DNA from 2 places in the Mycobacterium marseillense genome. Region 1 is predicted to be linked to the other one. Evidence: predicted binding sites of a transcription regulator. Region 1 holds the regulator's gene; the other holds the start of a gene.
The links. Region 1 encodes LexA, which represses DNA repair genes until DNA is damaged. Its sites were predicted from a motif close to CGAACANNTGTTCG; they were not measured.
Positions count from the first base shown of each region.

Region 2: a site for LexA is predicted at 2,868-2,881, ahead of G6N26_RS11415 (HNH endonuclease signature motif containing protein). Genes of this name have one in related genera too.

Region 1 is NZ_AP022584.1:2,046,638-2,052,525, forward strand. It holds gene G6N26_RS09040 (alpha/beta fold hydrolase) at 1-777, shown strand, start outside; gene G6N26_RS09045 (PhzF family phenazine biosynthesis protein) at 825-1,511, shown strand; gene G6N26_RS09050 (peroxynitrite isomerase) at 1,524-2,009, opposite strand; gene nrdR (transcriptional regulator NrdR) at 2,054-2,518, opposite strand; gene G6N26_RS09060 (LysM peptidoglycan-binding domain-containing protein) at 2,670-3,164, opposite strand; gene lexA (transcriptional repressor LexA) at 3,467-4,180, shown strand; gene G6N26_RS09070 (sunset domain-containing protein) at 4,199-5,888, opposite strand, start outside.
Region 2 is NZ_AP022584.1:2,517,368-2,523,255, forward strand. It holds gene G6N26_RS11395 (DUF58 domain-containing protein) at 1-295, opposite strand, end outside; gene G6N26_RS11400 (AAA family ATPase) at 292-1,260, opposite strand; gene G6N26_RS11405 (hypothetical protein) at 1,280-1,762, opposite strand; gene G6N26_RS11410 (DUF4129 domain-containing protein) at 1,759-2,709, opposite strand; gene G6N26_RS11415 (HNH endonuclease signature motif containing protein) at 2,896-4,293, shown strand; gene G6N26_RS11420 (SDR family NAD(P)-dependent oxidoreductase) at 4,290-5,162, opposite strand; gene G6N26_RS11425 (TetR/AcrR family transcriptional regulator) at 5,159-5,761, opposite strand; gene G6N26_RS11430 (phosphotransferase family protein) at 5,821-5,888, shown strand, end outside.

The sequences.
Region 1 (5,888 bases):
TACTCGATCGCGGCGTACGCCAACGGGATGCGGGACCTGCTCAGCGTGCTCGACATCGAGCGGGTCACCATCGTCGGCCATTCGCTGGGCGGCGGTGTGGCCATGCAATTCGCCTACCAGTTCCCGCATTTGGTGGAGCGGCTGATCCTGGTGGGCGCCGGCGGCGTGACCAAGGACGTCAACTTCGTGTTGCGGTGGGCATCGCTGCCGATGGGCAGCGAGGCCATCGCCCTGCTGCGGTTGCCCCTGGTGCTGCCGGCGGTTCAGGTCGTGGGCCGCGTCCTGGGCGCCGCGCTGGGCAGCACCGGCCTGGGCCGCGACCTGCCCAACGTGCTGCGCATCCTTGATGACCTGCCGGAACCGACGGCGTCGGCGGCGTTCAGCCGAACCCTACGGGCGGTGGTGGACTGGCGCGGGCAGATCGTCACCATGCTCGACCGATGTTATTTGACCGAGGCCATCCCGGTGCAGATCGTCTGGGGCACCAAGGATGTGGTGGTTCCGGTCCGGCATGCATGGATGGCCCATGCCGCGATGCCCGGTTCGCGGCTTGAAATCTTCGAGGGCTCCGGCCACTTTCCGTTTCACGACGATCCGGCCCGCTTCATCGAGGTCGTCGAGCGCTTCATGGACTCGACCGCTCCCGCCGAATACGATCAGGCCGCCCTGCGCGGGCTGCTGCGCACCGGCGGCGGCGAGCAGGCCGTCACCGGCCCGGCCCCCACCCGCGTCGCCGTGCTCAACGCGATGGGGTCCGACGAACGCAGCGCCACCTGATCCCACCTTGATCGAGGCGGGCGGGTTCCGCGTCGTACAGTCGGGCCATGGGTATCGACGTCACGGTGTTGAGAGTGTTCACCGATGCGGACGGCAATTTCGGCAATCCGCTCGGCGTGGTGGATGCCGGCCAGGTCCGGGTCGCGGACCGGCAGCGGGTGGCGACCCAATTGGGTTACAGCGAAACGGTTTTCGTTGATCTTCCGGCCGCGGGCTCCGCGACCGCGCACGCCACCATCTACACGCCCAGGACGGAACTCCCGTTCGCCGGGCACCCGACGGTGGGCGCCTCGTGGTGGCTGCGGGAGAACGGATCACCGATCAACACGCTGCAGATACCGGCAGGAATCGTGCAGGTGGGCTACGACGCCCAACACACCCGCATCAGCGCACGCGCGGAATGGGCGCCCGAGTTCGCGCTGCACGAATTCGGCTCGGCCGACGATGTTCTCGCCGCCGACCCGACGGACTTTCCCGACGATACGGCGCACTACCTGTGGGCCTGGACCGACCGGGATACCGGGTCGCTGCGGGTGCGCATGTTCGGCGCCAACCTCGGCGTGCCCGAAGACGAGGCGACCGGTTCGGCCGCCATGCGGATCACCGACTACCTGAGCCAAAGCCTGCGGATCACCCAGGGCAACGGTTCCGTCATCGAAACCACGTGGAGCGCCGAGGGCTGGGTGGCAGTGGCCGGGCGGGTGGTCAACGACGGTGTGCGACAGCTGGACTGACGGCGCGGACGCTCAGCGCTGCCGATGCAACACCGCGGCGAGGTGGTCTTGCAGCGGCTGGCCTACCGCGCCCATCTGCACCGTGTAGGAGAGCTCATCGCCGTCGATGCGGAAGGAACGCCCTAGTCCCGTCACCTCTTTGGCGGTAGGCGTCAGGCCGACCGTCGTGGTGGTCATCTGCATTTCGATGCGGTCGCCGGTGACCGAATAGGTGCCGACCTCGATCTCGGTGATGCCACTCGGATGGGCCAGCACCAGTTCGACGTGGCCCGGCTGCGGCACGCGGAGATATCCCGTCTCGGCGTGTAACGGCTTGCCATCGGCCACCGCCTTGGTCTTCTGGGCGTAGGCCAAAAACGGTTTGCCCACATGGGCGAACGTGACTTCTTCGAGGTAGTCGAAGGGCGGGATCGTCGGGTACTTGCCCGCACCCTGACCGGCCCAGGTGCCGAGGAGCGGGGCCAGGGCCGCGAGGTCCGGATGCAACTCAGGGGGCATCCTTCGAGCCTAGCGGGCCGCCCGGCCCGGGCTCGCGCGATCCATCAGCCCGGAGTCGCCACTCCGCGGTGCTCACGCAGCGCCTGGATCTCGCGCTCGAAGTCGTCCGCGGACTCGAAAGACCGGTACACCGACGCGAACCGCAGGTACGCCACCTCGTCGAGATCGCGCAGCGGCCCCAGGATGGCCAAGCCGACCTCGTGGCTGGGGACTTCCGGGGAGGCCACCGCGCGCACCGTGTCTTCGACCTGCTGGGCCAGCAGATTCAGCGCGTCGTCGTCCACCTGGCGGCCCTGGCAGGCCCGGCGGACGCCGCTGATGACCTTTTCCCTGCTGAAGGGTTCGGTGACGCCGCTCCGCTTGACCACCGCCAGGACCGCGGTTTCCACGGTGGTGAAACGTTTTCCGCACTCCGGGCACGATCGGCGGCGCCGGATGGCCTGCCCCTCGTCGGTTTCGCGCGAGTCGATCACCCGGGAATCCGGATGACGGCAGAAGGGACAGTGCATGACCGCTCCTCACCGTGCCGACAACCAGGTAACGCAGAACTTTGAGCGTACCTGTGCGCTGACCTGCACGGCTAACGGAGCCGCCGTCCCCGGGCCGGGACCACGCCGGCCGGACACCTCACGAGCCGGAGCCGTTGGGGCACAACCGCTGTCAGCCGATCGGAGCGATCAGCGTTTGGCCGGCGACCAGTGTCGGCGAGTTCAGGTCGTTGAGCTCACGGATGCGGTCAGCCACCTCGGTGGCCGGCGCGTCGGGCGCCACGCGGTGAGCGACATCCTGCAGCGACTCCCCCGCGTCGACCCGCACGACGGCGAGCCGGTTCGGAACGGGCGCGGCCGCGTTTGTCGCGTCGCCGTTGAGGGCCTGCCCGACGTTCGCGACGAGACCCAGCCACAAGGTGATCGCCCCGGCGGCCAACGCCAGCCCAACCGTGGTCGCCCAGGTGACGACGCGCCTGCGGTGCGGAGCGACAGACATCGCGACCCCGGTGCCGTAGTAGCGTGTCGCCGCGCCCGCCGGCCGCGACGGGGCGGGCCTGCGGGAACGGGTCGCACCGTCCCTGCCGTACCGAACGCCCTGAACCGGTCCGTTGATCGGGCGCCGAAGACTGCTGGTACGCGGCGCAAGCGTGTGGATGACTGTCATCTGCGTTCCTCCGGTCAACTAGCTCTCGCTCGTGTGTTCGACTCTAATCGCTTGTGTGTTCGAAACCCGAACATTTGAGCGAAGCGTGTCGCACGAGCAAAACGCTAGATCACACCACCGACAACTCCGTCGGCCTCTACCACTGTCACAAGGCCCAAATACCCGGTCGCGGCAAGAGTTACACATTTGTGATTCGGCCGATGGCGGCGCTTTTCCGACCTTTTCCGACGGGCGGCGCCCGGGCGACACGCTAGTCGAACACATGTTTGATTCTTGTCGTCGGTGCGGCTACATTCAGTGGCATGGGCGACAGCAACGACATTTCCCCGAACGACGCTGGCCCGGCCGCGGCGGACGGCCGGCTGCACTCCGTGGATTCCGCGCTGACCGAACGGCAGCGCACCATCTTGAACGTCATTCGCGCCTCGGTGACCAGCCGCGGCTATCCCCCGAGCATCCGGGAGATCGGCGACGCCGTCGGGCTGACGTCGACGTCCTCGGTCGCGCACCAGCTGCGCACCCTGGAACGCAAGGGGTATTTGCGCCGCGACCCCAACCGCCCCCGGGCGGTCGACGTCCGCGGCGCCGACGACGACGTGGCCGCGCCTGCCACCGAGGTGGCCGGGTCGGATGCGTTGCCGGAACCCACGTTCGTCCCGGTTCTCGGACGAATCGCGGCCGGTGGACCGATCCTGGCCGAAGAAGCCGTCGAAGATGTGTTCCCGCTGCCGCGTGAGCTGGTCGGCGAAGGCACGCTGTTCCTGCTCAAAGTGGTGGGCGACTCGATGGTGGAGGCCGCGATCTGTGACGGCGACTGGGTGGTGGTGCGCCAGCAGAACGTCGCCGACAACGGTGACATCGTCGCGGCGATGCTCGATGGCGAGGCCACGGTCAAGACGTTCAAACGCGCCGGCGGTCAGGTGTGGCTGATGCCGCACAACCCGGCGTTCGACCCCATTCCGGGCAACGACGCGACCGTGCTGGGCAAGGTCGTGACGGTGATCCGCAAGGTCTGACGACCCGCGCGCGAACCGCTAGTCGGCCCTGGTGAATCCATTGGCCAAAGCGACCTCTTCGCTGGCCAACCAAATCTCGGGAAGCGTGTCCTGGTACAGGTCGCTGCCCGGCGTGTAGTACAGGCCGTACCGGGCGCTCGCCTTGATCGGGTAGCCATCGGGCGGCTGGTACGGGTCGTCGAGCGGCAGATGAATGGTCGGGCGCCCCTCCGGGCCCGCCAGCCCGTTGTCCGAGCCGTCTTCCTCATCCGCGGCGGCGTGCCGTCCGCCGGATCGCTGCGCGGCCCCGGCGACGAAGGCCCCGGCCGCGACGGCGCCGGTCTCGGCGGCCCCGGTCTCGGCGGCCCCGGACACGTCGGGCCCCGCGGCGACATCTGCGGGTTCGGGTTCGATGTCCGCATCCGGCACGGCGACGTCCGGATACTCGTCCTCGGGTGCCGCCGTTTCCAGGGCACCCGTCACGGCATCGGCGTCCGGCGGCGTGTGCGGGACGGCGACGTCGGGATACTCGTCCTCGGCGCCGTACTCCTCCTCCACGTAGTCGGCGTCCACATAATCGGCATCCACGTAATCGGCGTCGACGTAGGCGGCGTCATCCGCGGTCTCGGCCTCGGCGACCTCGGGAACGGCGTCGGTGTAGTCCGTGTAATCGGCTCCGGCATCGGAATAGTCGGCCTCCGACAGCATCTCCTCCGAGACCACGGGGATGGAGTCGGTGTCGATCGCGTCGGGATCTTCCTCTTCGACGCCGTATTCGCTCTCCGCCGGAACCTGACGCTGCCAGCTGACCCGCGCGGTGGACGCGGCGTCCGTCTGTTGCTCGGGTTCTTGCGGCCCGCCGAGCGCGAAATGCTCGGTCGCGAGGTCGGGGTCCTCCGGTCCCCACGGCGCGTCGGCCGCGTCATAGCCGCGCTCGGGCGCGTAGCCGGCCGCATCGTCGCGCTCCGCGCGGCGCCGGCGCCATCCGAACAGCACCCACGCCAACACCACCAGCAGCACCAGGACCGGAAGGACGGCCAACCACCACCACGAGTGCCAACCGAACTTGTTGGCGTGCGAGGGCGTGGCCGAATTGCTCGGCTGGTTCTGCCCCGACACCTGCAGGCCGCTCAACAGCGGCGCCAGGTTGGACGGATCCGTGGTGAACGTGTTCTTCGCCCGGTTCCACGAAATCTTGCCGCCGGTGAACTGCTGCGAGATCACGTCGCCGTCCACGGCCTGATCGCCGACCGGCGCCCCCAGCTTGCCTGTCGGGCCGCGAAGTTTGTCCCAGGCGGCCTTCATCGCCCCGCGCACGACGAACGCGCCGTGCTCGGCGGTGCGGAAGATCACCGGCTTGTCGGCGGCCGAGAAGGTGCAGATCCGGCTGGACGGACCGATTCCGCCGTCGGTCTCGTTGGTGACGGGGAAGCCGAGGCCGCTGCCGACGGGCCCGCCGAGCGACTCGTATTTGGCCAGGATGTCGGTCTCGAGCGCGTTCGCGCCGGTGGCCGGGGTGAAGAACACCTTGCCGCCGGCGTAGGTCTGGACGATGCCGTCACCGCCGAGTGCGGTCTGCCCGCCCTGTTTGGCGCCCAGGGGTCCGTTGGGTCCCCCGGCCGCCCGCCAGGCCATGTTGATCGCCGCGGTGGGATCGATCGCCACCTGCAGTCCCTTGAGCTGGTCGGCCAGCCCCGGCGGTTCGGTGGTGAACTGCTTGGTCTGCCGG
Region 2 (5,888 bases), 470 kb from region 1:
CCGTGAGCCGGGCGGCCGACAATCCCTGTTCTTCCCCGGTGATCCACACCCGCAGGTGCGCCTGCTCGGTTTCGAAGCATCGCTGCGCGTCGGGCGCGCCGTGCACGCGAATCGCCGGCACCGGCCGCTGCCAGCTGATCGAACACAGCACGCCGAGCAGCGGCGCCGCGAACGCGATCAGCTGCCACCGCGCGCCGATGACGGCAGCGGCCATCGCAAAGCCCGCGCAGGTCGCGATCGCACGAGTCAATGACGATGCGCGCCAGCGGAACTCGACCCCGTGGCTCTGCGTCACGCCGGGCTCGCACCGGTTCGCGGCACCGGCAACCGGTGCAACAGCTCCCCGATGACGTCGGCGCCCTGGATCTTTCGTACCCACATTTCCGGGCGCAGGGTGATGCGGTGCGCGACCGCCGCGGTGGCGAGCGCCTTGACGTCCTCGGGGATTACGTAGTCGCGGCCGAGCAGCAGCGCGCGGGCGCGGGCGAGCTGGACCAGATCGAGTTCGGCGCGCGGGCTGGCGCCCACCGCGACCTGCGGATGGTGCCGCGTCGCGTTTGCCAGTGAGACCACGTAGTGCAGGACGTCTTCGTGCACGGTCACCTGCTCGACCGATTCCCGCATCGCCAGCAGGTCGTGGGCGTCGACGACCTGGTTGACCGTCGGCTCGGCCGAACCGCGTTCGAGGCGGCGGCGCAACATCGAGGTCTCGTCGTGTTCGGAGAGATAGCGCAGTTCCAGCCGGATCGCGAACCGATCGAGCTGCGCCTCGGGCAGCGGATAGGTGCCCTCGTACTCGATCGGGTTGTCGGTGGCCAACACGATGAAAGGCCTTGACAGTTGGTGTGTTTCGCCGTCGATGCTGACCTGTCGTTCGGCCATCGCCTCCAGCAGCGCCGCCTGGGTTTTCGGCGGCGTGCGATTGATCTCGTCGGCGAGCAACAGGTTGGTGAAGATGGGTCCGGGCCGGAACGCGAACCGGCCCGATTGCATGTCGTAGATCGTCGACCCGAGCAGGTCCGCGGGCAGCAGATCGGGGGTGAACTGCACGCGGGTGAATTGCAGGCCCAGCGCGGCCGCAAAGGATCTGGCGATCAGCGTCTTGCCGAGGCCGGGAAGATCCTCGATGAGGATGTGGCCGCGCGCGAGAACCGCGGTGAGGATGAGCTTGAGCGCCGAGCGCTTCCCCACCACCACGCGTTCGATCTCGTCGAGAATCGCCTCGCAGTGTGCGGTCGTGGTTGCCGCCGGCAGCGTCATGTCTGGATCGCGCCCCCTGTCATACCTGCTCCAACTTTCGCAGAATCTCTTCCAGCGCCGCCCGGCCCGGACCCGGATGGCGGTCACCGTTGCGCATGACATTGTTGGGGTTCACCCAGTCCCACAGTTCGACACCGAAGAGCATTCGGCCGGTCGCGTGGAACGCCGCGCGGTCTTTGGCTTGCCTTTGGCCCGTGGCGATTTCGTACCGACGGGCCAGCATCGGCCGCAGATGCCGGTCCCAGTCAGCCCGGGTGGCCTCCGACCACCGGATCGTCGTCTCGGTGGTGGAAAGCCAGCGGCGCAACGAATCCCCGAGGTCGTCGCCCTCCGGCTCGGTGTCGGGCTCGAGTCCGCGCCCCAGGGTGCGCCGCAGGCTGAGCAGCACCAGGGCCAGGCCGATGCCGGCGGCCGACAGCACGAGTCGGCGGTCCTGCTGCGTCAGCGCCAGCAGCTCGATGCCGATGATGAGGAAAATCCCCAGGGCCGTGGTCTTTTTCATGCGGGGCTCCGCGATCGGAGTTCGTCGAGGACCAATCGAAGCACGCGCACCGCCTCGTCGCGGTGGCCCTCGTTCATCACGTGCGGGCTGAACCGCGCCTCGGTGAACAGGTTCACCAGTTCGACGGCGTTATCGGCATGCAGGACATGGTGTTCGACCGCGCGGGCCAACACCTCCGACGGGGTGTCGAAGTCCTGGGGGGCGGCGCCGGGAACATGCGCGAGTTCGCGTTCCATCGCGGCGTAGCAGGCGATGATCGCCTCGCGCGGTTCGCGGCTGAGGTCCGTCATCTCGGCCAGTCCACGTTCGGCCGCCCGGGCCAGTGACCGCGAAGGCGGGGCGGTTGCCGGGGATTCGCCCGGCTCGTCGGCCCTGCGGGGTGCCATCGGGCGCCACCGTCGCCTCGCCGTGGCGACCGTTCCCGCGACGACCATCAACAACATCGCGGCCGTGCTGGCGAGCAGCACGCCGAGCATGTTCTGCGAGCCGTCGCGCGCGCGGTGCTGATGCGGCTGCTGCGGTGGCCTCGAGCCCCCGTGCGGCGACGGCGGCGGGCCCCCGGTCTCCGACGGTGAAGGAGCCGGTCCGATGCCGTGGGGCACCAGGAGCCGGGCCAGCAACATCACGACCAGCAGCCAGGCCACGATCACCGCGAGGGCGATCAGCAACACGCGCCAACTCGGCCGACCCCTTCCGGTGCCGAGCATGTCGGACAGTGCGCCGGCGGATGGCGCGGCCGCCCGTGGATCTCGCAGCCGCGCGACGACCGCGATGGCGACCAATGTGAGCGTCGCCGCCAGCATCGCGACCACGAACACCATCGCCGCCCGGCCCCCCGACTCGCTCCGGGCCGTGTTGTGTTGGGCCGGGAGATACCCGCGCAGGGCGGCCGCGACCACGAGCAGGAGAACGATCAGGGCCACGACCCGCCCTGTCGGCTTGTCCATACCAGGCATGGGCACACCACTCAACCGGTTGCCTGCCGCCGTTGCGGCACTGGCTTTGCTCATACTTGCACGTCAGCCGGCCCTAGGGCCAGGACCGGCGCCGTCGCTTATCCACAGCCGGCGGTTCATCCACAGATTGCCCTCGCCGTCATGTCCATCGAACATATATTCGATACCGTCGCCTGCATGGGCACCTTCTGGAACTCGGCGCAGGCGCAGGAGCGGATCGGCGCCGCGCTTGACGCGATCGACGCGGCCCACGACGTGCTGCGCCGGACCCCGTCGGATGTGGTCGGTAACGCCTTTCGGGTCGAGGTCGCCGAACGCCTGGAGATCCAGCACCGCACTAACCGGGGTCTGATGTATCGGGTCTTCGGTGAGATCGCCGACCGGCCGGACGGCCCCGGGTCGGTGCCGTCGGTGCGCACCACGCTGTGGGCGCGACTTCGTATCACGCCCAAGGAGATCACCCGCCGCTTCAAACTCGCCGCCCGTATTCAGCCGCGGCGTTCCCTGACCGGTTTACCGCTGGAACCCGAGTTCCCGGCCTTGTCGGCGGCGGTGTCAGCCGGCACGGTCGGCGAGGACCACATCCGCGCCGTGTGCGCCGCTGTCGACACGTTGCCCTCCCGCGTCTCCCCCGCCGACGCGGCAGACGCCGAGCGCAGGCTGGTGCAACACGCGGCCACAGTGGACGCAGCCGTGGTCACCAAACTGGGCCGGCGCATTGCCGACTACCTAAATCCGGACGGTCTTTTCAACGACGTCGACCGGGCCCGCCGCCGTGGGCTGCACCTCGGCCCTCAGGGCCCAGACGGAATGTCACGACTGTCCGGTCTGCTGGATCCCGAGACCCGTGCCTACTTTGAAGCCGTCGAGGCCGCCGTGCGGCCCGGCCGCCATCAGCCCGATAGTGCGGATGGCGATACCGAGGCGCGCGATGAGCGCACACCGGCCCAGCGCTGCCACGACGCCCTCAAGATCGGCCTGGAATCGGCCATCGGCTCCGGTCAACTCGGCGTGCACCGCGGTCATCCCGTCACGGTGATCGCCACCACCACGCTCGCCGAACTCGACCAGGCCGCGCACGCCGCCGTCGACTCGTCGGTCCCGATGCCTACACCCGCGCACACCGGCGGTGGCTCGCGCCTGCCCATGCCGGATCTGCTTCGCATGGCGTCCAAGGCAATTCACTATCTGGCCGTGTTCGACGAGCACACCGGGCGTCCGTTGTATTTGGGCCGCCAAAAACGGATCGCGACCGCAGATCAACGGATCATCTGCTATGCGCGCGACCGCGGATGCACCCGGCCCAATTGCCTCGAACCCGGTTATCACTGCGAGGTCCATCATGCGCCCGAGTGGGCGAACGGCGGCCGGACCGACGCGGACAAGCTGTTTTTCGCCTGCGGCTCCGACCACCGCGCGGCGAGCCGGGGCGAATGGCGAACCGCGGTCGCCGGCAATGGGCGACTCCGCTGGAGCGACGGGGCCGGACCGCCGGGCATCAATCACGCGCACCATCCCGACGAGCTGCTCCGCGGCGATCCTGACCCGCCCGAGGGCGATTCCGCACCCGCCTAGTCGAGCGCGAAAGGCCGGAAGCTGCCGTCGAGTACCTGCAGGTGCCCGATGCTGCGTCCGGTGACCTTGCCGGGGTCGACAAGCGCCAATTCCACTGCCGCGCGGGCGAATTCATCCGCCGAGGCGGTGTCGTCGAAGTTGCGGGCATAGTAGGAAAGCCCCGGCGTGAGGATCGGCTTGGACGGCGACAGCGCGTTGACCGCGATGTTGTGGTCGGTGAGATCGAACGCCGCGCATTGGGTGAGATGCTCGAGCGCGGCTTTGGATCCGCCGTAACCAGGCAGCACACCGCCGCTGCGGTCGGCGTACGGACCATCACCGGGCAGTCGCGACGCGACCGAGGTGATGTTGATGATCGAGCCGCCGCCCGCCTCGATCATGTCGGGGCACACCAGCTGCATCAGCTCGTAAGCCGCGAACACCGCGATATCGAAATGCCGGCGATACGCGTGCAACGGCGTGCTGACGAATCCCGGCCAGCCCGGCTTGGCGCCGCCGCTCGGCGGCTTGGCGGGCTTGGTGCGCGGTTCGGCGCCGGGCACCGGCGGGCGGCCGGGCGCGGTGAAGGCCGCGTTGTTCACCAGAATGGCGATGGGGCCCAACGCCTCTCGCGCCGAGTCCACCAGCCCGGCGATCTCCTCGCGGTCGGTCAGATCGGCCCGCACCGCGACGGCGCGTCCGCCCGCGGCCTCCACGTCGGCGACCGTCTCACCGATCGTTCCCGGCAGCCGGTCGTCCCAGACCTCTTCGGTGCGCCCGCCGACCGCCACCGCGGCGCCCTCGGCCGCCAGCGCCAACGCGATCGCGCGGCCGAGGCCGCGGCTGGCGCCGGTGACGATCGCGGCGCGCCCGGCGAGCCGGCCCGTCATCGCCGCACTCCGTGCACGACGATGGCCGTGGTCTGTTCCACCCACGCGTCGTCGAGCTCTTCCTCCGGGCGCAGCAGCATCCGCAACATCGTCGCTCCCCCGATCAACTCGATCAAGCGGTCCGGATCCACGTCGGGATGGGCTTCGCCGCGGTCAACCGCCTCGCGCAGCCGCAGCCGCACCGCGGTGAACAAGTCCGCGAACCGCGACATCACGCGCGCGTTGAGCGCGGGATCGGCCGTCATGTCGGCGACCAGGCCGGGCAGCGCGGCGCGCACCACCGGGGTGGTGAACACGTCGCGGGTGGCCTCGATCATCATCCGCATGTCGGCGGCGATGTCCCCGGCCGGCGCCTCCAGCGCGGTGGGGGCGACCGGGAAGGCGGCCTCGTGCACCAGCTCGGCCTTGCTCGACCATCGCCGGTACAGCGCCGACTTGGTGGTGCCGGCGCGCTCGGCCACCGCGGCCAGACTGATATTTGAATAGCCCGTTTGGACAAGCAGTTCCGCGGTCGCCGATAGAATGGCCGAGTCGATACGCGGATCGCGCGGGCGTCCGGCGCCGGGGGCCTTGTCAAGGCCGGACGGGTCTGCTTTCATAACGCTACCTACCGTATCGTAATTGCCGCGAAAAAGTCTCAAAGAATGGAGGCACTCCCGTGGCCACTGAACCGGCAGTCGACAACGTCGACCGGCTGCAGCGCTCCAGCCGCGACGTCACCACGTT